Regions from separate parts of the Enterobacter wuhouensis genome, predicted to be linked through region 1. Evidence: predicted binding sites of a transcription regulator. Region 1 holds the regulator's gene; the other holds the start of a gene.
The links. Region 1 encodes sigma-54, which starts transcription at its own class of promoters, with help from an activator protein. Its sites were predicted from a motif close to GTTGGCACANNTTTCGCTNT; they were not measured.
Positions count from the first base shown of each region.

Region 2: the regulator sigma-54 is predicted to act here: its motif matches at 5,384-5,403, upstream of norV (anaerobic nitric oxide reductase flavorubredoxin).

Region 1 covers NZ_CP142124.1:4,251,543-4,266,991, reverse strand. The annotation lists gene VPX56_RS20330 (valine--tRNA ligase) at 1-2,760, opposite strand, end outside; gene holC (DNA polymerase III subunit chi) at 2,760-3,203, opposite strand; gene pepA (leucyl aminopeptidase) at 3,321-4,832, opposite strand; gene lptF (LPS export ABC transporter permease LptF) at 5,099-6,199, shown strand; gene lptG (LPS export ABC transporter permease LptG) at 6,199-7,281, shown strand; gene arcB (aerobic respiration two-component sensor histidine kinase ArcB) at 7,417-9,750, shown strand; gene elbB (isoprenoid biosynthesis glyoxalase ElbB) at 9,982-10,635, shown strand; gene mtgA (monofunctional biosynthetic peptidoglycan transglycosylase) at 10,632-11,357, shown strand; gene npr (PTS phosphocarrier protein NPr) at 11,397-11,669, opposite strand; gene rapZ (RNase adapter RapZ) at 11,666-12,520, opposite strand; gene ptsN (PTS IIA-like nitrogen regulatory protein PtsN) at 12,566-13,057, opposite strand; gene hpf (ribosome hibernation promoting factor) at 13,140-13,427, opposite strand; gene rpoN (RNA polymerase factor sigma-54) at 13,450-14,883, opposite strand; gene lptB (LPS export ABC transporter ATP-binding protein) at 14,931-15,449, opposite strand, start outside.
Region 2 covers NZ_CP142124.1:3,698,472-3,713,920, reverse strand. The annotation lists gene VPX56_RS17640 (HoxN/HupN/NixA family nickel/cobalt transporter) at 1-598, shown strand, start outside; gene VPX56_RS17635 (SgrR family transcriptional regulator) at 571-2,235, opposite strand; gene VPX56_RS17630 (hypothetical protein) at 2,397-2,555, opposite strand; gene norW (NADH:flavorubredoxin reductase NorW) at 2,762-3,895, opposite strand; gene norV (anaerobic nitric oxide reductase flavorubredoxin) at 3,892-5,337, opposite strand; gene norR (nitric oxide reductase transcriptional regulator NorR) at 5,525-7,039, shown strand; gene gutQ (arabinose-5-phosphate isomerase GutQ) at 7,036-8,001, opposite strand; gene srlR (glucitol operon DNA-binding transcriptional repressor SrlR) at 7,994-8,767, opposite strand; gene gutM (transcriptional regulator GutM) at 8,831-9,190, opposite strand; gene srlD (sorbitol-6-phosphate dehydrogenase) at 9,283-10,062, opposite strand; gene srlB (PTS glucitol/sorbitol transporter subunit IIA) at 10,077-10,439, opposite strand; gene srlE (PTS glucitol/sorbitol transporter subunit IIB) at 10,452-11,411, opposite strand; gene srlA (PTS glucitol/sorbitol transporter subunit IIC) at 11,408-11,971, opposite strand; gene mltB (lytic murein transglycosylase B) at 12,224-13,324, shown strand; gene VPX56_RS17570 (metal ABC transporter ATP-binding protein) at 13,696-14,349, shown strand; gene VPX56_RS17565 (metal ABC transporter permease) at 14,346-15,206, shown strand; gene VPX56_RS17560 (metal ABC transporter substrate-binding protein) at 15,221-15,449, shown strand, end outside.

The DNA of each region.
Region 1 (15,449 bases):
CGGCGCGCGGGCGACAAAGCCTTCATTCGCCAGCTTGCTTTCGATTTTGCCAATTTCCACGTCGACTTTCGCCACTTCTTTCGCCAGACGCGCCAGCTCGGCGTCTTTGTCGATCAGGCCCGCCATCGGGATCAGCAGCTCGGCGCCGTCGATGATTTTGGTCACGGAAACCGGGCCTTTGTCATCCGCAGGCAGCACGGTGATGCTTTCCAGACGCGCCATGGTTTTCAGGAAGGTGTTGTTCTCGCTGACGCGACGAACGGCAGCCTCGCTGCAGCCGCGCAGCAGCAGCTCAAGCGGTTTTCCTGGGGCAATGTTCATCTCAGCACGAATATTACGTACCGCAACGATCGCCTGCTTCAGCCACTCGGTGTCCGCAGACGCCGCTTCATCAACCTTCGCCGCATCGAATTCCGGGAACGGCTGCAGCATGATAGTGTCAGCGTTGATGCCTGCAATCACCTTCACGCGCTGCCAGATGGTTTCGGTGATGAATGGAATGACCGGATGCGCCAGGCGCAGCAGGCCTTCCAGAACGGTAATCAGCGTGTTGCGCGTGCCGCGCAGTTCCGCCTCAGTTCCGCCGTTCATCACCGGCTTCGCCAGCTCCAGATACCAGTCGCAGAACTGGTTCCAGGTGAACTCGTACAGGATGCCCGCCGCGATGTCGAAGCGGTAGCTGTCCAGCGCCTCACGGAACGCTTTCACCGTCTGGTTGAATTCCGCCAGGATCCAGCGGTCCGCCAGCGACAGGGTCATTTCGCCGCCGTTGAAGCCGCAGTCCTGATCTTCGGTGTTCATCAGCACGAAGCGGCTGGCGTTCCACAGCTTGTTACAGAAGTTACGGTAACCTTCCAGACGCTTCATGTCCCAGTTGATGTCGCGGCCGGTAGAAGCCAGCGCCGCCAGGGTGAAGCGCAGGGCGTCGGTACCGTGAGACTCGATCCCGTTCGGGAACTGCTTCTCGGTGCGCTTGCGGATTTTCTCTGCCAGCTGCGGCTGCATCATGTTGCCGGTACGTTTTTCCAGCAGGTCTTCCAGAGAGATACCGTCAACCATATCTAGCGGGTCAATCACGTTACCCTTGGACTTGGACATCTTCTGGCCTTCGTCGTCGCGGATCAGACCGGTCATGTAGACGGTATGGAAAGGAACCTGCGGCTTGCCGTCTTCGTCTTTGATGAAGTGCATGGTCATCATGATCATGCGGGCAATCCAGAAGAAGATGATGTCGAAGCCGGAGACCATCACGCTGGTTGGGTGGAACTGACGCAGCGCGTCGGTATTTTCTGGCCAGCCGAGGGTGGAGAAGGTCCACAGCGCGGAGGAGAACCAGGTGTCCAGCACGTCTTCGTCCTGACGCAGCGCAACGTCCGCGCTCAGGTTGTTTTCCTGACGCACTTCGTCTTCGGTGCGGCCAACGTAGACGTTGCCTTCGTTGTCGTACCACGCCGGGATACGGTGACCCCACCACAGCTGACGGGAGATACACCAGTCCTGAATGTCACGCATCCAGGAGAAGTACATGTTTTCGTACTGCTTCGGTACGAACTGAATGCTGCCGTTCTCAACCGCTTCAACAGCCGGTTTCGCCAGCACGTCGGCACGCACGTACCACTGATCGGTCAGCATCGGCTCGATAACCACACCGCCACGGTCGCCGTACGGCACGGTCAGATCGTGAGGTTTGATCTCTTCCAGCAGGCCGAGCGCGTCAACGGCAGCCACAATCGCTTTACGCGCGGCAAAACGTTCCATCTTCTGGAACTCAGCCGGGATAGCGTTGGAGTAAACGTCGGACTCTTCGCCTTTGGTGTCGTACACTTCTGCGCTTTCGCGGATATCGCCGTCGAAGGTCAGAATATTGATCATCGGCAGGGCGTGACGACGACCCACTTCATAGTCGTTAAAGTCGTGCGCCGGGGTGATTTTCACGCAGCCGGTGCCTTTTTCCATGTCGGCGTGTTCGTCGCCCACAATCGGAATGCGGCGGTCAACCAGCGGCAGCACCACGAATTTGCCGATCAGGTCTTTATAGCGCGGATCTTCCGGGTTAACGGCCACGCCGGTATCGCCCAGCAGGGTTTCCGGACGGGTGGTCGCGACCACCAGGTAATCTTTACCGTCGGCGGTTTTTGCGCCGTCGGCCAGCGGATAGCGGATGTGCCACATGGAGCCTTTAGACTCGCGGTTTTCCACTTCCAGGTCAGAGATGGCGGTACGCAGTTTCGGGTCCCAGTTTACCAGGCGCTTGCCGCGGTAAATCAGGTCTTCTTTGTACAGGCGCACGAAGACTTCTTTCACGGCGTTGGACAGGCCTTCGTCCATGGTGAAGCGCTCGCGCTCCCAGTCCACGGAGTTGCCGAGACGGCGCATCTGACGGGTAATGGTGCCGCCGGATTCCGCCTTCCACTGCCAGATTTTATCGATGAACGCATCGCGACCGTAGTCGTGACGGGTTTTACCTTCTTCAGCGGCAATTTTACGCTCTACCACCATCTGGGTCGCGATACCCGCGTGGTCCGTCCCCGCCTGCCACAGGGTGTTTTTGCCCTGCATGCGCTGGTAGCGGATCATGGTGTCCATGATGGTTTGCTGGAAAGCATGACCCATGTGCAAACTGCCGGTGACGTTCGGCGGCGGGATCATGATGCAGAAGGACTCTTTGCTTTCGTCGCCGTTAGGCTTGAAATAGCCCTGCTTTTCCCAGTGCTCGTAAAGCGGCTGTTCGATATCGCGTGGGTTGTATGTTTTTTCCATTATGTCCAGGTTGCCGTATTCAGGTTAAAACCAGCCAGGCGGTACGCTTTATAGCGTTCGCGCGCCAGTTGTTTCAAAGATTCTTCGTAAGGGACAAAGTCTACCACTTCTGTGAAAGCGGTGGCAAAATCTGCAAAGTCTATCCGCAGGCTAATCAGAATATCGCGCGCGCTGCTGTTGCGCTTCTGCGGCCAGGCAATTTCTACCGGTGCGCCGCCGCGCGGACCTTCGCCCGACAGGTTATGCGGCACAAAGCTCTCCGCCGGGCGCGCCCACAGCGCTTCATCAAGGCGAATCGCCTGCTGCTCATCTTCACAGGCGATCAACACGCGTTTGCCTGCGCGCCAACGTTCTGCGGCAATTTCACACACCAGCTGTTCGACGGCGCTGAGGCCATCCTGATGGGTGTCGTTGTCCAGAAGGTAGAACGTTGCATTCTTCATATATGGGGCTTCTTGTCGTGGATTTAAATGCAAAGCCGGGTGGCGCTACGCTTACCCGGCCTACGGTTGAGTGATGCTGTAGGCCGGGTAAGGCGAAGCCGCCACCCGGCGTTTACATCACTCGTCGCCGTTAAAACCCGCACGATTGAGCAGGAACTGCGACAGCAGCGCCACCGGACGGCCGGTTGCGCCTTTGGCTTTACCGGAGCGCCATGCGGTGCCCGCGATATCCAGGTGTGCCCAGTTGTACTTGCGGGTGAAGCGTGCCAGGAAGCAGCCCGCGGTGATCGCCCCGCCAGGACGACCGCCGATATTCGCCATATCCGCAAAGTTGGACTCCAGCTGCTCCTGGAACTCATCGCCCAGCGGCAGGCGCCACGCGCGGTCACCGGCCTGTTCGGACGCGCCGATCAGCTCGTGCGCCAGCGGGTTGTGGTTCGACATCAGGCCGGTGATGTGGTGGCCCAGGGCGATCACGCAGGCGCCGGTCAGCGTTGCCACGTCGATTACCGCTTCAGGCTCGAAGCGCTCAACGTAGGTCAGCACGTCGCACAGCACCAGACGGCCTTCGGCGTCGGTATTTAGCACTTCAACGGTCTGGCCGGACATGGTGGTCAGCACGTCGCCCGGACGATAAGCGCGACCCCCAGGCATGTTTTCACAGCCTGCCAGCACGCCGATGACGTTAATCGGCAGTTGAAGTTCAGCCACCATGCGCATCACGCCATACACCGCCGCTGCGCCGCACATGTCGTACTTCATCTCGTCCATGCCTTCGGCAGGCTTGATGGAGATACCGCCGGAGTCAAAGGTCAGGCCTTTACCGACCAGCACGATCGGGCGCGCGTCTTCGGACGGGTTGCCCTTGTACTCGATAACGGACATCAGGGATTCGTTCTGAGAGCCGTTGCCAACCGCCAGGTAAGAGTGCATCCCCAGCTCTTTCATCTGCTGTTCGCCGATGACGCGGGTGATGACGTTCTTGCTGTAGGAATCGGCCAGCTGTCGCGCCTGAGAGGCCAGATACGCGGCGTTGCAGATGTTTGGCGGCATGTTGCCAAGATCTTTCGCGGCTTTGATACCGGCGGCAATTGCCAGGCCGTGCTGGATCGCGCGCTCGCCGCTCGTCAGCTCGCGACGGGTTGGGACGTTAAAGACCATTTTACGCAGCGGGCGACGCGGCTCGCTTTTATTGGTCTTCAGCTGGTCGAAGCTGTAAAGGCTCTCTTTTGCCGTCTCAACGGCCTGGCGCACTTTCCAATAGGTGTTACGGCCTTTGACGTGCAGTTCGGTCAGGAAGCAGACGGCTTCCATCGAGCCGGTATCATTCAGCGTATTAATAGTTTTCTGAATAACCTGCTTGTACTGACGCTCGTCCAGCTCGCGCTCTTTGCCGCAGCCAATCAGCAGAATTCGCTCTGACAGGACGTTCGGAACATGGTGCAGTAACAGCGTCTGCCCAGGTTTGCCTTCCAGTTCGCCACGGCGCAGCAGGGCGCTGATGTAGCCGTCGCTGATTTTATCGAGTTGCTCGGCGATCGGGGAGAGTCGGCGCGGTTCAAAGACGCCCACAACGATGCAGGCACTCCGCTGTTTCTCCGGGCTACCGCTTTTTACACTGAACTCCATGCACTACGCTCCTGAATCTTAAAGACAACGGCGGCGGCTACGGATAGAATTGAAACCTTTCGTAACTCATGTCCGCTGTTGTGGTGACTTCGTGTTAATCTTACGTTATTACGGTTTCGACACGTCAGAAAAAGTCCTGAAGCGTGAATCCGCCGGATGTTTTAATCTTAGCGATGATTTCGACGACTCAAGAGAATAAATGACGTTTAAGCCATGAAACAAGCGATTTTCCAGCAAAGAGACGGGTTTTTACGGGCGTATTTAAAGTGATAATCATAAGATATCTGGTGCGGGAGACGCTCAAAAGCCAACTGGCGATCCTCTTTATCCTGCTGCTGATTTTTTTCTGTCAGAAGCTGGTTAAGATCCTCGGTGCGGCCGTTGACGGTGAAATTCCTACGAATCTGGTGCTTTCCCTGCTTGGGTTAGGCGTCCCGGAAATGGCGCAGCTTATTCTACCGCTGAGCCTTTTCCTTGGCCTGCTCATGACGCTGGGAAGACTCTACACCGAAAGTGAAATCACGGTGATGCATGCCTGCGGCTTGAGCAAAGCCGTGCTGCTGAAAGCTGCTTTTGTTCTGGCGCTGTTTACCGGCATCGTTGCCGCCGTGAACGTCATGTGGGCGGGCCCTATGTCCTCTCGCCATCAGGATGAAGTCCTGGCCGAAGCCAAGGCGAACCCCGGTATGGCGGCATTGGCGCAGGGTCAGTTCCAGCAGGCAACCGACGGTAACTCCGTTCTGTTCATCGAGAGCGTCGACGGCAGCAAATTTAACGACGTCTTCCTGGCCCAGTTGCGCACCAAAGGCAACGCGCGCCCGTCGGTGGTGGTTGCCGATTCCGGTCAGCTTGCCCAGCGTAAAGACGGTTCTCAGGTCGTCACGCTGAACAAGGGGACGCGTTTCGAAGGCACCGCGATGCTGCGCGATTTCCGCATCACCGATTTCCAGAACTATCAGGCCATTATCGGCCACCAGGCCGTCGCGCTGGACCCCAGTGATACCGAGCAGATGGATATGCGCACCCTGTGGAATACCGATACTGACAGAGCGCGTGCAGAGTTCCACTGGCGTATCACCCTCGTATTCACCGTATTTATGATGGCATTTATTGTGGTGCCGCTGAGCGTGGTAAACCCACGTCAGGGCCGCGTGCTGTCGATGCTGCCGGCGATGCTGCTTTATCTCGTGTATTTCCTGCTGCAGACCTCGATTCGCTCTAACGGCGCGAAAGGGAAGCTGGATCCGATGATCTGGACGTGGGCGATCAACAGCCTGTACATCCTGCTGGCGCTGGGATTAAACCTGTGGGATACGGTGCCGATGCGCCGCATTCGTGCCCGATTCTCGCGTAAAGGAGCGTTGTAATGCAGGCGTTTGGCGTTCTCGATCGCTATATCGGTAAAACGATTTTCTCCACCATCATGATGACGTTGTTCATGCTGGTGTCGCTCTCCGGCATTATCAAGTTTGTCGATCAGCTGAAAAAAGCCGGGCAGGGCAGCTACGACGCGCTGGGCGCAGGAATGTATACCCTGCTCAGCGTGCCGAAAGATGTGCAGATCTTCTTCCCGATGGCGGCGCTGCTTGGCGCGCTGCTGGGGCTGGGGATGCTGGCACAGCGTAGCGAACTGGTGGTGATGCAGGCATCGGGCTTTACCCGTATGCAGGTTGCGCTCTCGGTCATGAAAACCGCGATCCCGCTGGTTCTGCTAACCATGGCGATTGGCGAGTGGGTGGCACCGCAGGGTGAGCAGATGGCGCGTAACTATCGCGCGCAGGCCATGTACGGTGGTTCACTGCTCTCCACTCAGCAAGGGCTATGGGCGAAAGATGGTAAAAACTTCGTCTACATCGAACGGGTTAAAGGCGATGACGAACTGGGCGGCGTAAGCATTTATGCCTTCAACGATGAGCGCCGTCTGCTGTCCGTACGTCACGCCTCATCGGCAAAATTTGATGCTGAACATAAGCAGTGGCGTCTGTCGCAGGTGGATGAGTCTGACCTGACGAATCCAAAACAGATCACCGGTTCACAGACGGTATCGGGTACGTGGAAGACCAACCTGACGCCCGACAAGCTTGGGGTGGTTGCGCTTGATCCCGATGCGCTGTCGATTAGCGGTCTGCATAACTACGTGAAGTACCTGAAGTCGAGCGGACAGGATGCCGGACGCTATCAGCTCAACATGTGGAGCAAAATCTTCCAGCCGATGTCGGTGGCGGTCATGATGCTGATGGCGCTGTCGTTCATCTTCGGGCCGTTGCGCAGCGTGCCGATGGGCGTGCGCGTCGTGACCGGTATCAGCTTCGGCTTCGTGTTCTACGTTCTTGACCAGATCTTCGGTCCGCTGACTCTGGTGTACGGCATTCCGCCGATTATCGGTGCGCTGCTGCCGAGCGCCAGCTTCCTGCTGATCAGCCTCTGGCTGCTGCTGAGACGTTCCTGACCTTCCTCTCCTCGCCCCCGTTTCTCCGGGGGCGAGGCTAATCTCCTGTTTCACCCCGCACTTTTTCTCACAACCTTCAACGCCTCGCCGTGAATTTGAGTATTATTGAGCGATAAAGTCGTGAAGGGATCTTCTATGAAGCAAATTCGAATGCTCGCCCAGTACTACGTCGACCTGATGATGAAGCTTGGGCTGGTGCGGTTCTCCATGCTGTTGGCCTTGGCGCTGGTTGTTCTGGCCATTGTCGTGCAAATGGCTGTCACCATGGTTCTGCACGGTCAGGTCGAAAGTATCGACGTGATCCGATCTATCTTCTTCGGCCTGTTGATTACCCCCTGGGCGGTCTATTTCCTGTCCGTGGTGGTTGAACAGCTGGAAGAGTCGCGCCAGCGCCTGTCTAAGCTGGTGGATAAGCTGGAGGAGATGCGCGAGCGCGATCTGAAACTGAACGTTCAGCTGAAGGACAACATTGCCCAGCTTAATCAGGAGATCTCGGATCGTGAGAAGGCAGAGGCCGAGCGCCAGACCACGCTGGAGCAGCTTAAAATTGAAATGAAAGAGCGTGAGGTCACGCAAATTCAGCTTGAGCAGCAATCCTCCTTCCTGCGCTCTTTCCTGGATGCTTCGCCGGATCTGGTGTTCTACCGCAACGAAGATAAAGAGTTTTCCGGCTGTAACCGCGCCATGGAGCTGTTGACCGGGAAAAGCGAAAAACAGCTGATCAACCTCAAGCCGCAGGATGTCTATTCTGAAGAGGCGGCAGCAAAAGTGATGGAGACGGATGAAAAGGTCTTCCGCCACAACGTCTCGCTGACCTACGAACAGTGGCTGGATTATCCGGACGGGCGCAAGGCCTGCTTTGAAATCCGTAAGGTCCCGTACTATGATCGCGTGGGCAAACGCCACGGGCTGATGGGCTTTGGCCGCGATATTACCGAGCGTAAGCGCTATCAGGATGCGCTCGAGCGCGCCAGCCGTGACAAAACCACCTTTATCTCGACCATTAGCCACGAACTGCGCACGCCGCTCAACGGCATCGTAGGGCTGAGCCGTATTCTGCTGGATACCGACCTGACCGATGAGCAGGAAAAATACCTGAAGACGATCCACGTCTCGGCGGTGACGCTGGGTAATATCTTCAACGATATTATCGACATGGATAAAATGGAGCGTCGTAAAGTTCAGCTTGATAATCAGCCGGTTGATTTTACGGGCTTCCTCGCTGACCTGGAGAACCTCTCAGGGCTGCAGGCTCAGCAAAAAGGGCTGAGCTTCGTGATGGAACCGACCCTGCCGCTGCCGCATAAAGTGGTGACGGACGGCACGCGTCTGCGCCAGATCCTGTGGAACCTGATCAGTAACGCCGTGAAGTTCACCCAGAAGGGGCGGGTTGCCGTGCGCATTCGCTATGACGAAGGTGACATGCTGCACTTCGAGGTGGAAGACTCAGGGATTGGTATTCCGCAGGAGGAGCAGGACAAAATCTTCGCAATGTATTATCAGGTAAAAGACAGCAATGGCGGTAAGCCTGCAACCGGTACGGGGATTGGCCTGGCGGTGTCTAAACGTCTGGCGAAGAGCATGGGCGGGGACATCACCGTTGCCAGCCAGACGGGAAAAGGTTCAACCTTTACCCTCACGGTACATGCGCCTGCGGTCGCTGAAGAGGTTGAAGATACCTTTGAGAGCGACGATATGCCGCTGCCGGCGCTGCACGTGCTGCTGGTGGAAGACATCGAGCTGAACGTTATCGTGGCGCGCTCCGTTCTCGAAAAGCTGGGTAACAGCGTGGACGTGGCGATGACCGGTAAAGCCGCGCTGGAGATGTTCACTCCTGGCGAATATGACCTTGTTCTGCTGGATATTCAGCTGCCGGACATGACCGGGCTGGATATTTCTCGCGAACTGACGAGCAAGTATGCCGCCGAGGATCTGCCGCCGCTGGTGGCGCTGACGGCGAACGTGCTGAAGGACAAAAAAGAGTACCTCGATGCCGGTATGGATGATGTGCTCAGCAAGCCGCTGGCGGTGCCTGCCCTGACCGCCATGATCAAGAAGTTCTGGGATACCCGTGATGAAGAGGAGAGCACCATGACGTCTGTTGATAGCGCTAAAGCCCAAACGATACTGGATACCGCGATGCTGGAGCAGTATATCGACCTGGTGGGGCCTAAACTGATTACCGATGGCCTGGCCGTATTCGAAAAAATGATGCCGGGTTATTTAAGCGTGCTGGAATCTAACCTGACCGCGCGCGATCGGAAAGGCATTGTGGAAGAAGGGCATAAGATTAAAGGGGCCGCGGGGTCGGTTGGGCTACGCCACCTGCAGCAGCTGGGCCAACAGATTCAGTCGCCTGATTTACCTGCATGGGAAGATAACGTAGGTGATTGGGTTGAAGAGATGAAACAAGAGTGGCAGAACGATGTGGCGGTGCTGAAAGCCTGGGTGGACGCCAGAAAAAAATGACCCCGGCTTAACCGGGGTGCGCGAATACTGCGCCAACACCAGGGAAATCGTGGCTGCGCCTGATTTTTTGTGTTGTTTTCGCTTGGACGCCGCCTGAATATTTAGGCCGCACGCAAATAAGATAGCAAATCTTAAATGGTTTGTTACATGAATCAGTGAAATGTGTGAAGCATAGCGTTTTAATCAGAATTATTAATGTGCTTCAGCACGTTGCATAGAAGGATCGTCATGATGAAAAAGATTGGTGTCGTGCTCAGCGGCTGCGGTGTTTACGATGGTTCGGAAATACACGAAGCCGTAATCACGCTGCTGGCATTATCGCGCCGGGGCGCTGAGGTGGTCTGCTTCGCGCCGGATAAAAACCAGGCGGATGTGATTAATCATCTTACCGGTGAACCGATGGCGGAAAACCGCAACGTGCTGATTGAAGCGGCGCGAATTGTCCGCGGAGATATTCATCCTCTGATTGAGGCTGATGCCGCCGAGCTAGATGCCTTAATCGTGCCGGGCGGCTTTGGCGCAGCCAAAAATCTCAGCACCTTCGCCACTCAGGGGGCGGAGTGCCAGGTCGATCCAGATTTAAAAGCGCTGTCACAGGCGATGCATGCGGCAGGCAAGCCGCTGGGCTTTATCTGTATCGCGCCGGCGATGCTGCCCGCTATTTTTGATTTCCCCCTGCGCCTGACTATCGGGACGGATATTGATACCGCAGAGCTTGTCGACGAGATGGGTGGCGAACACGTGCCTTGCCCGGTCGATGACATTGTGGTCGATGAAGACAACAAAATTGTCACCACGCCTGCGTATATGCTGGCGCAAAACATCGCTGAGGCCGCTGCGGGTATCGAAAAGCTGGTGGACAGAGTGTTGGTTCTCGCTGAATGAGCCGTAAATATTCCGCAGGAGCGTGGGTAAAACGTATCCTGCTTCGCATTGTGCTTGTGCTGGCGGTGTTCTGGGGCGGCGGGATTGCCCTGTTCGGCATTCTGCCGGTTCCCTTTTCCGCCGTCATGATTGAGCGTCAGGTCAGCGCATGGTTCACCGGTGATTTCAGCTACGTTGCGCATTCTGACTGGGTGAGCATGGATGAGATCTCTCCGTTCATGGGGCTGGCGGTGATCGCCGCAGAGGATCAGAAATTCCCAGAGCACTGGGGTTTCGACGTGGCCGCTATCGAGAAGGCGCTTGCCCATAACGAACGTCACGAAAACCGGGTGCGCGGCGCATCGACCCTTTCGCAGCAGACCGCCAAAAACCTGTTTTTATGGGATGGCCGAAGCTGGGTGCGCAAAGGGCTCGAAGCAGGGCTAACGCTGGGCGTCGAAACGGTCTGGAGCAAGAAGCGTATTCTGACCGTCTATCTGAATATCGCGGAGTTTGGCGACGGCGTATTTGGCGTTGAGGCCGCCTCACAGCGTTACTTCAATAAACCAGCCAGCCGTTTGAGTATGTCTGAAGCCGCGCTGCTTGCCGCCGTTCTGCCGAATCCCATCAAGTTCAAAGCCAGCGCTCCCTCGGGATACGTGCGGAGCCGTCAGGCGTGGATTATGCGCCAGATGCGTCAGCTGGGTGGGGAAGGTTTTATGGAGCGTAACAACTTAATGTAGGGCGGGTAAGCGCAGCGCCACCCGCCGAGGGGGCGAACGTTAGTCTTCGTCAAACCCGGCGTTGAACAGCGCAATCACCGCTGCCAGCGCCTCTTCTTCCTGCGGGCCGGTCGCCTCGACTTCGATCTGGCGACCTTTGGCGGAGTCCAGCATTAGCAGCGCAATCACGCTGTTGGCTTCCGCCTCGGTACCTTCATCGTTACGCAGCAGAACTTCAGCATCAAAACCCTGCATCAGCTCAAACAGCTTCATCGCCGGGCGGGCGTGCATACCCAGCTTGTTGGTGATCTCAACGGTCTGTTTTACGGTCATGTTTTGCGTTTTTCCAGCGTGCGATGACGGGACTGAACGTTCTTTCCGCGCGAGCGGAAGTAGTCGGCCAGCTGTTCGGCGATATAGACCGAACGATGTTTACCGCCGGTACAGCCAATCGCCACCGTCAGGTAGCTACGATTGTTTGTTTCCAGCATAGGTAACCATAGCTCAAGGTAGCTTCGCGTCTGGTAGATAAAATTGTGTACTTCTGTGTGCCGGTCGAGGAAGGCCGCGACAGGCTTATCCAACCCGGTCATTGGACGCAGTTTTGGGTCCCAGTGCGGGTTCGGCAGGAAGCGCACGTCGAAAACGTAATCCGCATCGATAGGGATACCGTGCTTAAAGCCGAAGGATTCGAACACCATGGTCAGCTCGCGCTCGCGCTTGCCCAGCAGGCGGGTTCGCAGCATTTCTGCCAGTTCGTGAACGGACATTTCGGAGGTGTCGACAATCAGATCCGCCCGTGACCGCAGCGGCTCCAGCAGATCGCTTTCCTGGTCGATGGCGCTTTCCAGGGAGAGGTTTTTACTGGAGAGCGGGTGCAGACGGCGGGTGTCGCTGTAGCGGCGGATCAGCGTGTTGCGATCGGCGTCCAGAAACAGCAGCTGCGGCGAGAACGCGTCAGGCAGGTTGCTCATCGCCTGTTCAAAGATCTCCGGCGATTCAGGCATGTTACGCACGTCAATGCTGACCGCTGCCGAGATCTGCCTGTCGGCCAGCGTCCGCGCCAGCTCCGGCAGCAGCACCACCGGCAGGTTATCGACGCAGTAAAATCCCATATCTTCCAGCGCGCGCAGGGCGACGGATTTCCCCGACCCCGAGCGGCCACTGACGATCATCAGCACCATGTTCCGTTTCTCCTCAGGACAACAGATGTGAAAGCCATCTCCCGGTTATGCATCATCCTGATTGCCTTCTGCTTCAGTGATAATCTGGTAGAGCTCTTCATCACTTTGGGCTGAACGCAGTCGACGGCAAATGGTTTTATCAGCCAGGCGTTTAGCGACCAGCGAAAGCGTATGCAGATGGGTTTTTGTCTGGTCGGCAGGCACCAGCAGCGCGAAGAGGAGATCGACCGGCTGGTTATCAATGGCATCGAAGGCAATAGGCGTTTCGAGCTGCACAAACACGCCGACGGCACGCAGGGTGTCTTCTTCGAGCTTGCCGTGCGGGATCGCGATACCGTTGCCGATGCCGGTACTGCCCATTTTTTCACGGGTCAGGATAGCTTCGAACACCACCTGCGGCGGCAGGCCCAGCTGTTTTGCGGCCAGTTCACTGATGATCTCCAGCGCACGTTTTTTGCTCTGGCAGTGAACGCCACTGCGGGTACATTCCTGGTTAAGGACATTGCTCAGTTGAAGAGCCGAATCGTTGTTCATCATAATTTCACCTAAGCGCTAACTGTACAAATGGCCTGTTGTGTTTCACAACAGGCCGTCCTGCACCCGTTAACTGCCCGGACAATTAGTGTTGTTTCAGTTTATCTTTATGTTTATTGAGCTGTCGCGCAAGCTTATCAATCAAGCCGTCGATAGCCGCGTACATGTCTTGCCCTTCCGCACTGGCATGGAGTTCACCCCCGTTAACGTGCAGGGTTGCATCCGAGATATGAGTCACTTTCTCCACTTTCAACACAATATAGACCTGATTGATCCTTTCGAAATACTGTTCGAGCTTCGCGAACTTCGTGTTCAGAAAATCGCGTAATGCCTCAGTAATCTCGACATTGTGTCCTGTGATGTTGAGCTGCATAGTGTCTTCCTTATCGGTTGTGTCAGACCAGTTGTTTACGCTGGTTAGACGGCGGAATGGATAAAGACTCTCGATACTTCGCAACAGTACGACGTGCCACCATAATACCCTGATCGGACAGCATGGTGGTTAACTTACTGTCACTCAGTGGCTTCGCGGGGTTCTCCGCTGCGATCAACTTCTTCACCAGTGCACGGATCGCCGTGGACGAGGCTTCGCCACCGCCCTCGGTGCTCACATGGCTGGAGAAGAAATACTTAAGCTCAAAAATACCGCGCGGGCTGTGCAGATACTTCTGCGTGGTCACGCGGGAAATGGTTGATTCATGCATCTCGACGGCCTGGGCGATATCCGCCAGCACCATCGGCTTCATGTACTCTTCGCCCTGCTCAAAGAACGCCTGCTGCTGTTCGACAATACAGCGGCTTACGCGCAGCAGCGTATCATTTCGGCTCTCCAGACTTTTGATCAGCCATCGCGCTTCCTGCAGGTTGCTGCGAATATATTGATTGTCTGAGTCGTTACGCACGCTGGTGCACATGGAGGCGTATTGCTGATTAATTTGCAGGCGAGGAATGCTGTCTGAGTTCAGTTCAACGACCCAGCGGTCGTTGTGCTTTCTGACCAGGACATCCGGGATGACATACTCGGGTTCGCTGGTCTGGATCGACTGACCGGGGCGCGGATCGAGCGACTGGATCAGGTTAACCGCTTCTTTCAGCACCTCTTCCTTCTGGCGCGTGACGCGCATCAGGGTACGGAAATCGTGGTTAGCCAGCAGATCCAGATGATCGCTGATGATTAATCGGGCCTCATCAAGCCAGGGCGTGGTTTTGTCGAACTGCGAGAGCTGGATCAGCAGGCAATCGCGCAGATCTTTTGCCGCGACCCCGACCGGATCGAAGCGCTGGATGCGCTTCAGGACGGCTTCAATTTCTTCGAGTTCAATCTCGTCGTCGCCGATGCTTTCCAGAATATCGTCAAGCGTGACGGTCAAGTAGCCGGTGTCATCGACGGCATCGACAATTGACGTCGCAATTGCGCGGTCGGTGTCGGAGAAGGGCGTCAGCTCAACTTGCCACATCAGGTAGTCCTGCAGCGACTGGGTCGTTTCGCCCTGATAAACCGGCAGCTCGTCGTCCTGATAATCTGCACGCGTGCCCGAAGGCGTTCCGGCGGTGTAGAGTTCATCCCAGCTGGCATCCAGCGGAAGCTCGTCCGGCATCTCTTTTTGTTCGAGCGCATCAACGGTATCGAGCGTTTCAGTGTCCTGCGATTGCTGAGTATCTACCTCGTCATGAAGATCGGTTTGCTCCAGCAGCGGATTGCTGTCCAGCGCCTGCTGGAGCTCCTGCTGGAGTTCTAACGTGGACAACTGCAACAGGCGAATTGCCTGCTGTAGCTGCGGCGTCATTGCCAGTTGTTGGCTGAGCCGTAATTGCAAACCTTGCTTCATGTTCAGAGCATTTTTCTCCGGTTCGGCGTTGTGTTACCTCTACCCTATCAGAGTCTGAAGTCTTCCCCAAGGTACACGCGCTTAACATGCTCATCTTCGAGGATTTGCTGCGGCGTACCGTGGGCGATCAGATGGCCCTGGCTCACAATGTAGGCGCGTTCACACACCGCCAGCGTTTCACGAACGTTGTGGTCGGTGATCAGCACGCCAAGTCCGCTGTCGCGCAGATGCTCGATAATACGTTTGATGTCGATAACGGAGATCGGGTCAACGCCCGCGAAGGGTTCATCCAGCAGGATGAATTTCGGGTTCGCCGCCAGCGCGCGCGCAATTTCAACACGGCGACGTTCACCGCCGGATAACGCCTGACCGAGGCTGTCGCGCAGGTGTTCGATGTGGAACTCCTCCATCAGCTCATTGGCGCGATCCTGACGCTGTTCGCTGGTCAGATCGTCACGAATTTGCAGTACCGCCATCAGGTTATCGTAAACGCTCAGGCGGCGGAAAATGGAGGCTTCCTGAGGCAGGTAGCCAATGCCACGACGCGCGCGCGCGTGCAGCGGCAG
Region 2 (15,449 bases), 550 kb from region 1:
CGTCTGGCGCAGCTTTCAGGCGCTGAAAAACGGCAGGCCGGTGCAGGGCGACATCGCGCTCCCTGCGCAGGGCGGCGTCATGAACTGGCTGTTCGGCAAAACCTTCCGCCTGGTGAATAAAAGCTGGCAGATGTATCTGGTCGGCTTCCTGTTTGGCCTCGGCTTTGACACGGCCACCGAGATTGGCGTGCTGGGGATCTCTGCCGCCAGCGCCTCCAGCGGAATGTCGGTGTGGGCCATCATGATCTTCCCGGCGCTCTTCGCCAGCGGCATGGCGCTGGTCGATACGCTCGATAACCTGCTGATGGTCGGGGCCTACGGCTGGGCGTTCAACAAGCCGCAGCGCAAGCTCTACTACAACATGACCATCACCGGCACCTCCGTGGTGGTGGCGCTGTTTATCGGCGGGCTGGAAGCGCTGGGCCTGCTGATGGACAAATTTGCCCTCAGCGGCGGCGTCTGGGATCTGATTGGCGCGGTGAACGACAACCTGGGCAACGCCGGGTTTGTGGTGGTCGGGCTGTTCGTTGCCTGCTGGCTGATCTCGATGGTCAACTACCGCTGGCGCGGCTACGACGCGCTGATCGTGCGCTCCTGAACCGGCGGCAGCCAGGCGCGGGTAAAATCGAGCCAGCCGCTGGCGGTCAGCACAATGTCCTGCACGTTTTCCAGGGTGTTAAGACGATAGCGGTAGTGGAACAGCGGCGTGCAGGCGCCGCTTTCCAGCAGGTGCTGAAAGAAGGCGGGCAGGTGTTTTCGCAGGCTTTCTTCGCTTTCGCAATACGCCATCAGCGCCTGCTTCGCTTTGCGCCAGGCGGCCTGCCCCAGCGCGGTGGCCCAGGCGGGTTCTTCTGTAAACCACTCTGCCAGCGCAAACTCCGGCACTTCGCCTGCCAGATAGTCCCCCAGTAGGATATCGCCCTGCGCCAGCGCGTCGGGCGCATGCCATTCCTCGCGGTCCTTCCACTGAATGCTAACGTCGCAGCCGCGCTTTTTCAGGCGCGCTTGCAGCATGCTGGCCAGATCGCTCAGTCCCGGCGTGTCGTAACAGACAAGCGAAAGGGTGGCGGGAAGCGCCACCTCGGATACATCCGGAAGGGCAGGCGTCGCAATGCCGGGCAGAATTTCCGTGCGGGTGTCGACATCCTCCCGGCAAAGGTACTGTTGATTGATATGCTGAATTTCCTGGCGCAGCCAGGCCGCCAGCGGCTCTGGCAGCATGGCGTTCAGCATCAGCCAGGCAAACCCACCGCTGGTAGAGGTGACGGACGCCCGGGCATTGTCTCCTTTCCCCACGGTGATCCACGCGGGTCTTTCCGCCTCGCTGCGGGTTCGCCAGAACTCAATGGCGTGCAGCAGCGGGTGCGCGGCAAAGTACCAGGGCTGGCGCTCAAGGCGCAGATAGTGGGAGTGGTGGCGAGCGATAGCAAACGGCCCGGCACCGATATCCGGCTGCTGCGGATGCGGCAGGCGACAGGCGTGGTGGGCGAGACGGTGCGCCAGCATAGCGTCGGGCGTGTTCAGCTGGAACTCCAGACACCAGGGGGCGACAAGCGACACCGTTTGAACGTGCGCCAGCCCCGAATTGCGCGCGGGGTCCGTGAACAGCTGATGCAGCGCGCTGAGAATATCTTCATCGCTGATGGACTGCCCGTTATGCCAGTGCGCGCCGCTGCGCAGGTAAAACCGCCAGGCGAGTTTATCCTCGCTGGCTTCCCAGTGGTGGGCTAAATCGGGCACGGGCCGTGGGTGGCCTGACGCATAGCGCGTCAGCCCCGCGTGTACCGCGCAGATAATATGCTGCTCGGCGCGACGACGCTGAAGGGCGGGGTGAAGCGAGGTCAGCGGGCGGTACCACGGAATACGCAGGGTTGGCTGATGCTTTAGCCATTTTCCCCCTAAAAACGGGGTGATGATGTGGTGCAGGCTGGCCGGATCGCCGTCGGCCAGCTGGAGCGCGCTCTGGTAATCCCCTTTCTCCAGACAGGCGTGCATCAGCGGCGCGCTCAGTTCGCTGGTGGTTGTCAGGCAGTGCAGGGTGGCACGATGCCCGCGCCCCGGCTGCGCATCCCAGCTTAGCCAGCCGCTTTGCGCGAGCTGGCGCAGCAGGGTGCGCGCATGACGTTCGCTGCACAGCGCAACCTCCGCGACTTCTGCGATGGTCGTGGAGGCTGGCGCAGCGCCGTAGTGCTGATAAAGCCGTTGATACTGACGGATTTTCTGTAGCTGGCGCATAGCGGCATACCGATAACAAAGGGATGCTGAGAGTGTAGGATTTTTTTGCGGAAGAAAAAGTGCTGGTTTACATAAAGTGTTCCGGTTTTTAGCCCGGCGGCGCTACGCCTGCGCGGGCCTACGGGCTTTGTAGGCCGGGCAAGCGTAGCGCCACCCGGCAATTACCGCTCATGCTCACTGACCGGCATCATCAGCTCACGCAGACGCTCAATGCGCGCCTCCGGGCTGAGCCAGAGCCAGCGAAACAGAATATGTTCTCCCTTTTTCGCCTGTTTAAAATAGGTTGAAAAGTAAAGTAGCTCTTTGCTGAACGTTGCCATGGGATGTCTCCGGCTGATTAATTCCTGTTCAGGGTAAGCCGGGGAAGGGGGATAAAACAGGGTGATGTTTTTAAGCTGTTCCGCATTTACATCGGGCAAAAAAAAGCCCCGGGACATCGGGGCGGCGGATAATAAAATCCAAAGGTTAAGTAAGCGTGGCAGTACTGTAGGCCGGGTAAGCGAAGCGCCACCCGGCAAAAAGAGGGTTAAGCAGGTAGCGATTTCAGCAGCGCAAAGGCCTCCTTCATGCGGTCTTCACTGACCACAAAGGCCCGCACCTGGCCGTCATTATCCGAACCGCGCGCCACCATGCCCTGCGGCTCAATGGCGATGTTCCAGTTCAGATCCTGACGCTGCGTTTCACCCGCAAGGTGCAGCGGTAATTCCGGCGTTTTGACCTTCACCAGCATGGCGGGTAATTTCAGCGGCGCGCTGCCGCCGAGCAGGTTTTTTGCCAGATACATGGCGCTTAATTGAATCGGCTGCAGGAACGGCAGCACCTGCCCGTTAATTTCAGCGCAGTCGCCCAGGGCGTAAATATCCGGCTGCGTGGTTTGCAGATAGCTGTCCACCTTCACCCCGCGGTTTGTTTCAGCCCCGGCGCGATGCGCCAGAGCGGTTTCCGGGCGCAGGCCCGTTGCGGCAACTACCACATCCACCTCTACGCTGCGGCTGCGGTCGAGCGTAGCGCGAATGCCGCTCTCGGTTTTGGTCAGGCTCTGCAGCTGTGATTTCAGCAGCAGATGTACGCCCATGTCGGTCAGACGATGCTGTAAGCGACTGCTTACTTCTGCTGGCATCAGCGCCGACAGGATGCTCGCCGCGTGGTCGACGAGGGTAACGGACTTGCCCGCACGGCAGAAATCCATCGCCAGCTCGGTGCCGATCAGCCCGCCGCCGACGATCATCACGCGCTGCGCGTCGCGAAGCCTCGTTTCGCTGGCCTGATACTCCTGCTGGCTGTTGAGGGTAATCATCAGCTCGCGGCCTTCGACCGGCGGCACAAACGCAGAGGCCCCCGTGGCGAGCACCAGCCTGTCGTATTGCCAGGTTTTCTCTTTCGCCTTCACTACGTGGGCGGCGGCGTCGATATCGGTGACCCAGGTATAAGGGAACAGGCGCAGGTTAAACTGTTCGGCGAACTCCCCCGCCGTCTGGCGGGTGAGGTCGTCGGCGCGCTGATTCTGGCTAATGACGTGGCTTAAATCAGGCTTGTTGTACTCATCCATGCTGTCGGCGGCAATGACCGTCAGCGGCACGCTGGCGTCCTGCTTGCGGATGTTTTTCACCAGCTGGCGGGCGGCAAAGCCCGAGCCGATGATGACGATACCGTTGCTCATTTTGCCTCCGTACCCAGTTCGTCAAAGACGTCTTTACCGAGGGAACATTCCGGACAGAGGAAGTTGTCCGGAACCTCGCTCCACGGCGTGCCCGGAGCGACATCCTGCAGCGGTTCGCCCAGTTCAGGATCGTAAATCCACTGGCAGACGCTGCACTGCATGCGCGGGCCGAGGTCTGCGGTGGAGGCTGCACACGCGGTGGCTTCCTGAGAGGCGGAAGGTTTTGCTGCTGTTTCAGGCAGCGGAGCGAGCGCCCACTGACGTGCAATATCGCGGCCGTGCTGGCGGCAGATTTCCAGCGCGTCGATATCCGGGCGCCATTTCGCCTTCAGGCTCAGGGACATTTCGAATCCGGCATCCTGCAGGCGGGTAGACAGACGATCTACCGCGCCGCCGCTCCAGCCGTGGGAGCCAAACGCGCTGGCGCGCTTGTTGCGAAAGCGCAGGCCGGTCATCTCTTCCACCAGGCCGGCAATTTTCGGCATCATCACGTTGTTCATGGTGGAGGTACCCACCAGCACGCCCTTCGAGCGGAAGACGTTGGTCAACACCTCATTCTTATCGCTGCGCGCCACGTTGAAGATTTTCACCGCCACGTTGGGGTCCACTTCGTTGATGCCCTGGGCAATCGCGTCCGCCATCATGCGGGTATTGTTGGACATGGTGTCGTAGAAAATGGTGATGCGATCTTCCTGATAGTCCGCCGCCCACTTCAGGTACAGCTCAACAATCTGGGTTGGGTTCTCACGCCACACCACGCCGTGGGAGGTGGCGATCATATCCACCGGCAGGTTGAAGCCGAGGATTTCGGTGATTTTTGGCGTTACCAGGCGGCTGAACGGCGTCAGGATGTTGGCGTAGTAGCGCTGGCACTGCTCGAACAGCTCGGTCTGGTCCACTTCGTCGTTGAACAGGCGCTCGTCGCAGTAGTGCTGGCCGAAGGCGTCGTTGCTGAACAGCACCGCGTCGCCGGTCATGTAGGTCATCATGCTGTCCGGCCAGTGCAGCATCGGGGTTTCAACGAAGATCAGCTGTTTGCCATTGCCGATATCCAGCGCGTCGCCGGTTTTCACGGTGTGGAAGTTCCACTCCGGGTGGTGGTGGTGACCGTTGATGGAGTCGATGGCGTTAGTGGTGCAGTAGATCGGGGTGTTCGGAATGTAGGACATCAGCTCGGTCAGCGCGCCGGCGTGGTCCTCTTCCGCGTGGTTGATGATGATGTAGTCGATAGCGTCGAGGTCGATTTCGCTGCGTAGGTTCTGCACGAATTCGCGGCTGAACTTGTGATCGACGGTATCGATCAGCACGTTTTTACCTTCGCGGATAAGATAGCTATTGTAGCTGCTGCCGCGCAGCGTTTTGTATTCCGTCCCGTGGAAATCACGCACTTCCCAGTCACGTTGACCGACCCAATGAATGTTATTTTTAACCAGAATAGACATAGCAACCTCAGCTTAATACGGTGTGTTCAAATAAGATGGTTTAGCTATATCAAGTTGCGTGCCAACTTTTTAATTGATTGAATTTAATGAATTTATTGTTTTTCATCTCTTAATGGGTAGTCATTATGACTATACTAAATACGGTCAATATGACAGTATGTGTTGTCAAAATGACAATGAGGCAGACATGAGCTTTTCCGTAGACGTGCTGGCGAAGATCGCCATTGAACTGCAAACCGGTATCGGCCATCAGGACCGCTTTCAGCGCCTGATTTCCACGCTGCGCCACGTGCTTGAGTGCGATGCGTCCGCGCTGCTGCGCTACGAGGGGCGGCAGTTTATTCCGCTGGCTATCGACGGGCTGGCGCAGGACGTGCTGGGGCGGCGCTTTACGCTTGAAGGCCATCCGCGCCTGGAAACCATCGCTCGCGCGGGGGACGTGGTGCGCTTCCCGGCGGACAGCGACCTGCCCGATCCGTACGACGGCCTGATCCCGGGACAGGAGAGCCTGAAGGTGCACGCCTGCATCGGGCTGCCGCTGTTTGCCGGACAAAACCTGATTGGCGCGCTCACGCTCGACGGCATGTCGCCGGACCAGTTTGATACCTTTAGCGACGAAGAGCTGCGCCTGATTGCCGCCCTGGCCGCCGGGGCGCTGAACAATGCCCTGCTGATTGAACAGCTGGAAAGCCAGAACATCCTACCCGGCAGCCCGGCGGCGTTTGAGCAGGTGACGCACACCGAGATGATCGGCCTTTCGCCGGGGATGGAGCAGCTCAAAAAAGAGATCGACATCGTGGCGGCCTCCGATTTGAACGTGCTGATTTTCGGTGAAACCGGCACCGGTAAGGAACTGGTGGCGAAATCGATCCACGAAGCCTCGCCGCGCGCGGTCAACCCGCTGGTGTACCTCAACTGTGCGGCCCTGCCGGAAAGCGTGGCGGAAAGCGAGCTGTTTGGGCACGTTAAGGGGGCATTTACCGGGGCCATCAGCAACCGCAGCGGCAAGTTCGAAATGGCCGATAACGGCACGCTGTTTCTGGATGAAATCGGCGAGCTGTCGCTGTCGCTACAGGCCAAGCTGCTGCGCGTGCTGCAGTACGGCGACATCCAGCGCGTGGGGGATGACCGCAGCCTGCGGGTGGACGTGCGCGTGCTGGCGGCGACCAACCGCGATCTGCGGGAAGAGGTGCTGGCGGGGAATTTCCGTGCGGACCTGTTCCACCGCCTGAGCGTATTCCCGCTCTCCGTCCCGCCGCTGCGCGAGCGCGGTGACGATGTCGTGCTGCTGGCCGGCTTTTTTTGCGAGCAGTGTCGGCTCAAAATGGGGCTGTCCCGCGTGGTGCTCAGCCCGGGGGCAAGAACCCATCTCCTGAGCTACGGCTGGCCGGGCAACGTGCGCGAGCTGGAGCACGCTATTCACCGCGCGGTGGTGCTGGCGCGGGCGACGCGCTCGGGTGACGAAGTGGTGATCCACGCGCGGCATTTTGCCCTTCATGATGACGGCGTACAGGCCGTTGCCCAGGCTACACCGGAAATTGCCAATGAAAACCTGCGTGAAGCCACGGAGGCGTTTCAGCGTCAGATGATCACCCGCGCGCTGGAACAGAACAACCGCAGCTGGGCGGCGTGCGCGCGGGCGCTGGAGATGGACGTCGCCAACCTGCACCGGCTGGCGAAGCGTCTTGGGCTGAAGGGTTAAATTATCCCGGCCTGGTAGAAGTCCTGCAGGTTGATGGCGCCGCACAGCCTGCCGGCATCGTCCACTACCGGGGCGGCGGTGATTTTGCGCTTCATCAGCACCTCTTTGGCCTCAATGGCGCGGCTTTCGGCGTTCAGCGTCAGCCCGCCGAGGGTCATTGCGTCCGACACCTGCGATTCCAGCGTGCCGCCTCCCACCAGCCAGCGGCGCAGGTCGCCGTCGGTGAACACGCCCCTTACGCAGCCGCTTTCGTCGCACACCGCCACCAGCCCCAGCCCGGTGCGGCTGAGTTCAAGCATCGCATCCATCACGCTGGTGTCGAGTTTGACCTGCGGAATGGCGTCGTCGGTACGCATCAGGTGGTGAACCTTGTTGAGCAGGCGTGCGCCGAGCGCGCCCGCCGGATGCGAACGGGCGAAATCTTCTTCGTTAAAGCCGCGCGCCTGCATCACCGCCATTGCCAGCGCGTCGCCCATCATCAGGGTGTTAACGGTGCTGGAGGTCGGAGCGAGGTGCATCGGGCAGGCTTCGCGCTCGACGGAAATATCCAGCGTCGCTTTGGCGGCCAGCGCCAGCGGCGAGCGGGATTTGCCGGTCATCGCCAGCAGGGCGACCGATTTTTCCTGCAGGCGCGGAATAATAAGATCCAGCTCTTTGGCCGAACCGGAGTAGGAGATAAACAGCATCACGTCGCGGCTTTCGATCATCCCGAGATCGCCGTGCAGCGCCTCAGCGGGATGCACGAAGAACGCCGGGGTGCCGGTGCTGGCGAGCGTCGCGGCAATCTTTTTGCCGATATGGCCGGATTTACCGATGCCCGCTACGATCACCTTGCCTTCGCAGTGGATAATGGTGTTGGCGGCGCGGACAAAATCCTCGCCCAGACGTTCCGGCAGGCGGCTGGCTTCCTGCAGCTCCAGCATCAGCGTCTGGCGGCCCGTTTCTAACAGAAAATCACTCATCTCTCTCTCCGGTTACGATCACGTCGATTCCTTTCTCTTCCAGCGCTTTTTTGAACGCCGGGTCGATACCCGCGTCGGTAATCAGCTTATCGACGCTTTCAAGGCTACAGACAATGTTGGGGCTTTTGCGGCCAAACTTCGACGAGTCTGCCATCAAAATCACTTCCCGCGCGGCGTTGCACATGGCCTTGCTGACGCTGAACACCTCGTTAAAGGTGGTGACGCCCGCGTTCAGGTCGATGCCGTCGGTGCCCATAAACAGTTTATCAAAGCTGAAGTGGTCAAAGGCGTTCTCCGCCAGCTGGCCGTGAAACGACGCCGATTTTTTGCGAAAAGTGCCGCCGGGCATCAGGATGGTCTGCTCGCTGTCAAACTCCGACAGGGCGTTGACGATGTGCAGGCTGTTGGTCATCACCGTGATGTTGTTAAAGCGGCTGAGCAGGGGGATCATCTGCAGAACGGTGCTGCCCGCGTCGAGGATGATGGAGTCGCCGTCGTGGATAAATTTGACGGCAGCTTCGGCAATCAGCGCTTTCTGGTGGGTATTGATCAGCGTTTTGTGATCGATAGGCGGGTCCGCTTCGTCTTTATTCAGCACCACGCCGCCGTAGGTTCGAATGACGGCACCGGAGTTTTCGAGCAATACCAGGTCCTTGCGTATTGTCGTGCCGGTGGTGTCAAAGTAGTGGGCCAGATCCTCTACCGAGCATTTTCCCTGCTTTTGCAGATGCTCCAGAATGGCCGCCTGCCGCTGACGAGGTTTCATAGGCGCTTCGTTCCTTAGGTTGCGAAATGATAATTTCGCAAGCCTATAGCTTTCACAACGAAATTATCCATGTTTCAGATTAAGCGCTAATGATAGTGCATTCTGACAGAGTGGATCATGGGGAAAGATCACATCAGGCTGCAATTCCTGCAGCGAAATGCCGTTGATTGCCTGGATTTTCACCGGCCGGGCGAACACCGTCATGCCGCGCATGATGAGGGAATCGCAGACGCGGTTGTTTTCATCCAGCGCAACGGCGACCACCACGCGCGGCTTGAAGCGCCCGCCGGAACGTCCGACCCCGACGCGCCCCTTCTGACACAGGGCGTCAAACGCGCGGTTGAACTGGTGGATCTGCCAGCCGCCGAACGCCATCTGGCACAGCCAGGCGAGGGCGGCGACGGTGATGAGTGCGGTTACCATATTTCACTCCTTAAATGCCGGGTGGCGGCTGCGCCTTACCCGGCCTACGGGATTTGTAGCCCCGGTAAGCGCAGCGCCACCGGGGAAGGGACTTAGAACATGACCTGCCCACCCGTCACGTTAATCGACTGCCCGGTGCAATAAGACGCCTTCGGGCTGGCGTAGAACAGCAGCATGTTCAGCACGTCCTGATAATCGCACCCGCGCTTCAGCGGCACTTTATCGATGTAATACTGCTCAACCTCGTCGGCGCTAATGCCGAGCTTGGTGGCGTACTGCGGCAGCAGGGACTGGAACATCGGCGATTTCAGCAGGTTGCCGAGCATCAGCGAGTGAACGGTAATGCCGTACTCGGCCAGATCCAGCGCCAGAGACTGCGTCAGCCCCACGCCGCCAAACTTCGCCGCGCTGTAGCCGGAGTTGTGCTTGCTGCCCACTTTCCCTGATTTGGAGTTGATCTGAATGATGCGCCCCTGAACGCCGTCGCGGATCATCAGGCGGGAAAACTCGCGGGCGCAGAGGAAATAGCCCACCAGGTTCACCTGCAGCGAGCGGTCAAAATCCCCCAGTTCGAAATCGCTGATAAAGGCCGCTTTCGCAATCCCCGCGCTGTAGACCAGCAGGTCGGTACGTCCAAAAATCTCGTCCACGCCGCGGGCCAGCGCCATCACGCTCTGCTCGCTGGTGGCGTCGGCACCAAACCCGTACGCCGTGCCTTCGCCAAACTCGGTGTTAATGGTGTCCGCCACGCGGGCGGCTTTTTCACTCTGAATGTCCACTACCGCCACGCGGTAACCCTCTGCGGCAAGCCCACGGCAGAGGAACTCGCCTAAGGTTTGTCCCCCACCAATGACAACGGCAACCTGACTCATGTGTCTCTCCTTAATTACGCAACAAATTTTAACGTGCAGCCTGGGGTAACGGCCTGCGGAACCGGGCCATCGACGTGAACCGTACCGGGGTATTCCGCCTGCGGCTGGCCGTCGAAACGCAGGGTGATATGGCCCAGCTCGCGCAGGTTTTGCTCGGCCACGTCGCCGACGGCGGTGACGGCATAGCGCGCCTCGCCCAGCTCCAGCCGGCTTCCTGCCTTCAGCTCACCGTTCAGCTCGCCGTGGCAGTGGATAAAACAAAACTCTTCGATATCCGCCGGGGCGCCTTCTCGGAAGGTGATCAGCATCTGGTCGCTCAACGCGTCGGCCGCGCTCTGGCCGATGCGGGTAATGGTGGTCTGGTAAATCACGGTCATCGCAGGAACCTCTTATTGATAAATAAAGCCGGAGACAAACCAGGCAATCAGCACCGTCGGCGCGCCCGTCAGGAAGCGGCTCACCAGCACCGACGGTACGCCCACGCGCACGGTGTCCTGGCGCGCTTCGGCCAGCGACAGCCCAACGGGGATGAAGTCGCACGCCGCCTGGGCGTTAATGGCAAACAGGGCGGGCAGGGCGAGGTGCGGCGGAATGTTCCCCAGACCAATCTGCACCCCAATCAGCACGCCGATGACCTGGGCAATCACCGCGCCCGGGCCGAGGAACGGCGACAGCAGCGGGAAGGAGCAGATCAGCGCCAGCGTCACCAGCCCGAGCGGGTGGCTGGCGAGCGGCGCGAGGCCGTGGGCAATCCAGTCGCCCAGGCCGGACGCCATGATGATGCCGATCAGCGCCGAGACGAACGCCATAAACGGCAGGATGGTTTTCAGCACCGTGTCGATGGTGTCGCGCCCGGACTGGAACAGCACCGCCACGGCGGAACCCATGCCCATCCCGACCTTCGCCAGCAGGCCGTCGCTCTGCTCGGTGATTTTCCTGCTGGTGTCGTACTCGCGCGGGGCCGCTTTTTGCGGCGCGGGTGTGCCATTCACCAGCGTGATGTTGTCCTCCTTCACGCCCGAGACGTAAATGTCCTCAAGGATGTACTGCGCCAGCGGGCCGGATTTTCCGGTGGAGTGAATATTCACCGTCGGAATGCGGCGCTTCGGATAGATGCCGCAGCGCAGCGTGCCGCCGCAGTCGATCACCGCCACGCCGATTTCCGCTTCCGGCGGCTCGCCCTCCTTGAAGCCGTCGACCGCTTCCCAGCCGGTCAGCTCGCGCAGCCTGTCGACGATCGCCGGGCGCGTGCCCGCGGTGATGTAGACGATCTTTTTGCCTTCGGTGGCGTCGAACTCCAGCGGGCCGCCCCAGCCGCCCGTGCCTTTCTCAATGCGAATACGGCTCATGCTGTGGCTCCTGAAAGATGGACTTTCTGTTCAAGCTGGATGCCCATTTTTTTCTCAAAAATGGCGGTGGTGAGGTCGGTGACCCAGCCGCGGAAGAAGTTGGTGACCAGCCCGACCAGCAGATAGCTCACCGCCAGCGGGCCGAGCGGCAGGCCAAGTGTGGTGAGACCGCTGGCGATCCCGAGATAGACAAACAGCTCGCCGGGGTTGATGTGCGGGAACAGGCCGTTCATCGAATGGCAGCTGTAGGACGCGGCGGCGTAGTAGCTCGGCTTGTACTTTTCCGGCATAAAGCGGCCGAGGCTCAAGGTCATCGGATTGCAGAAAACGAAGGTGCCGATAAAGGGCAGTACGAGGTAGCGGGACAGCGGATTCCCGGCGCAGCGCTGGGCGAAGCGTTCAATGCGCTGCTGGCCGATAAAGTTTATCAGCGCGTTCATGATCACCAGCAGGCTGATCAGCAGGGGCAGGATCCCGGTCACCATGCCGGTGAACACTTCTCCGCCTTTCTGAAACAGCCCGATGAACCACTCGGCGCCGTGGGTGATGGTTTCTATCATTCTTCTCTCCTGTGGGGCTTTTTTGTTTTTGTATAACTGCGGTCAATAATAATCACTTTGAAAGGTTTTAAAGTGTTAATTAGATCTCACAATGAAAGAAAAATAGATTATTTTGAAAGTTAACGGGGCGTATAAAGCCAGCTTGGATGAAAAAAGCACAGATTTGCGTTGGGGAAGTGTTACCGCTTCCTTGAGGAGACGGGGATGCTTTACCATAATGGGTTCTTACCGAACTCGTTAAATGGATGTCCCATGTTCAAGCGTCGTTACGCAGCGCTGTTGCCTGCGCTTATTCTGCTGTCCGCCTGTAGTAGCAAACCTAAAACTGAAGCCGTCCAGCAAACGGCTGGCGCGCCTTCCGGAGGGTTCCTGCTGGAGCCGCAGCACAATATGATGCAGATGGGCGGCGACTTCGCGAACAACCCGGCGGCAGAGCAGTTCATCGACAAAATGGTGAGCAAGCACGGCTTTGACCGCCAGCAGCTGCATGAAATTCTCTCTCAGGCGAAGCGCCTGGACTACGTGCTGCGCCTGATGGACAGGCAGGCACCGACGGCGCAGGTGCCGACCGGGCCAAACGGCGCGTGGCTGCGCTATCGCAAACAGTTTATTACGCCGGACAACGTGCAAAACGGCGTGGTGTTCTGGAACCAGTACGAAGATGCGCTCAACCGCGCCTGGCAGGTCTACGGCGTACCGCCGGAAATTATCGTTGGGATCATCGGCGTGGAGACCCGCTGGGGCCGCGTGATGGGCAAAACCCGCATCCTCGACGCGCTGGCGACGCTTTCGTTTAACTACCCGCGCCGCGCCGAGTATTTCTCATCCGAGCTGGAGACCTTCCTGCTGATGGCGCGCAGCGAGCAGGACGACCCGCTCGATCTGAAAGGGTCCTTTGCCGGGGCGATGGGCTACGGCCAGTTTATGCCGTCCTCCTATAAACAGTATGCCGTCGACTTTAACGGAGATGGCCATATCAACCTGTGGGACCCGGTGGATGCCATCGGCAGCGTAGCGAACTACTTCAAAGCCCACGGCTGGACGCCGGGCGGCCAGGTTGCCGTGCAGGCGAACGGCGAGGCGTTTGGTCTGGAAAACGGCTTTAAAACCAAATACAGCGTTGCGCAGCTGACGGCGGCAGGCTTAACGCCAACCCAGCCGCTGGGCAATGTCGACCAGGTGAGCCTGCTGCGCCTGGACGTGGGTACCGGCTATCAATACTGGTACGGCCTGCCGAACTTCTACGCCATTACCCGCTATAACCACAGCACCCACTATGCAATGGCGGTGTGGCAGCTGGGGCTGGCGGTATCTCAGGCCCGCGTGCCGGCGGCGTCACCGTTTAGTCAGTAAGTCACTTTATTCCCCCTCTCCCTGTGGGAGAGGGCTGGGGTGAGGGCATCAGGCCGCAGTGCCGCCCAATCGCCCGGTGACGCTTCGCTTACCGGGCCTACGGGCTGGGTATTCTCCCTCTCCCTTTGGGAGAGGGTTGGGGTGAGGGCACCCGCGCGCACTTATTTCCTGCAGAAACATTTCGCCACACTCCCTTTTCACACCCGCCATTTACATCTTAATCGCCTTTCATTATTGTTATGTTATAACATTTAATGTGGTGTCGATATGTCAACGTCCCTGTTTTCTCTCTCTTCCCCGGTTCGGCTGCTGCTGGCCCTGGTACTCATTCTCTTTCTTGGGCTGGCCGTGCGCTGGGCGGTGGCGTTGCCATGATCGTGATGAACGAACTGGTCGCGGGCTACGACCGCCAGCCCGTTACGCGTCCTCTTTCGGGGGGGATCGAACGGGGGAGCATGACCGCGATTATCGGCGCTAACGGCTGCGGGAAATCTACGCTGCTGAAAACGCTCGCCGGGTTTATCCCGCCCGTGAGCGGCAGATTCCGCTGGCAGGGTAAACGCCCGGTAATCGGCTGGCTGGCGCAGCGTCATGCCCTGGAGGCGCAGTTTCCGCTGACCGTACGGGACGTGGTCAGCATGGGCTGCTGGCCCGGTATTTCGCTTTTCGCCGGTTTGCGCCGCGAAGCGGGCCTGCGCATCAGCGGCGCGCTTGAGCGCGTGGGGCTGGAATCGCTGGCGTTAACCACCATCGACGAACTCTCCGGCGGCCAGTTCCAGCGCATGCTGTTTGCCCGCGTCCTGGTACAGCAGGCGCCGCTGGTGATGCTGGATGAACCCTTTACCGGCGTCGATGAGGCCACCTGCAACGTGCTGATGGATCTGATGCTGGAGATGTATATGCAGGGGCAGACGCTGCTCGCGGTTCTGCACGACAGCGAGCGCGTGTCGCGCCACTTCCCGCAAACGCTGCGCCTGGACGCTGACGTACCGCGCTGGAAAACCGAGCGGGTGAGGGTGGCATGATCTGGCATATATTCTTCCAGCCGTTCATCGAGTACGGCTTTATGCGCCGCGCGCTGGTGGTTTGCCTGGCGCTTTCCGTCAGCACCACCGCGCTGGGCGTATTCCTTCAGCTGCGCCGGATGAGCCTGATGGGCGATGCGCTCTCGCACGCCATTCTGCCCGGCGTCGCCGTGGGGTATCTACTCAGCGGGATGTCGCTGCTGGCGATGAGCATTGGCGGCTTTATTGCCGGGATTGCCGTAGCGCTGGTGGCCGGACTGGTCAGCCGCCGCACGCCGCTCAAAGAAGATGCAAGCTTTGCCGGTTTCTACCTCGGTTCGCTGGCGCTGGGCGTCACGCTGGTTTCCCTGCGCGGTTCGAACGTCGACCTCCTGCATCTGCTGTTCGGTTCTATTCTCGCGGTGGACAGCGATGCCGCGCTGTTTGTGGTAGGGGTTTGTGTCTTCACGCTCATCGTGCTGGCTATTTTTTATCGCGGGCTCGTGACTGAGGCGTTTGATACCGCCTGGCTGCAGGTAAACGCCCGCTGGCTACCCGGCTTACTGCACGGCCTGTTTCTGGCGCTGCTGGTGCTTAACCTGGTGGCCGGTTTTCAGGTGCTTGGCACGCTGATGGCGGTCGGTCTGATGATGCTCCCCGCCGTGGCGGCGCGCTGCTGGGCGCGCACCTTACCGGGATTACTGCTGATGGCGGGCATTAGCGGCATTGTTTGCGCGTGGCTGGGGCTGAGCCTCTCCTGGGCGGTGAGTTTACCCGCCGGACCGTCCATCGTGCTCACCGCCAGCGCCCTCTTTTTTATGTCCATTCTATTTGGCACGCGAAGCAGGCTGGCTGGCAGCCTGCGGACGCTTTTTTAACTCAAGGGGAAATGATGAAACGTACAGGGTTAGCCGTGGCGCTCGCGCTTGGGATGCTGTCGCAGGGTGTGATGGCGAAAACGATCAATGTGGTGACAAGTTTTTCCATTCTGGGGGATATCACGCAGGAAGTGGGGGGGGACCACGTTAAGGTGACGACGCTGGTCGGCCCGGACGGCGATCCGCACACCTTTGAACCGTCCCCGAAAGACAGCGCGGCGCTCAGCAAGGCTGACGTGGTGG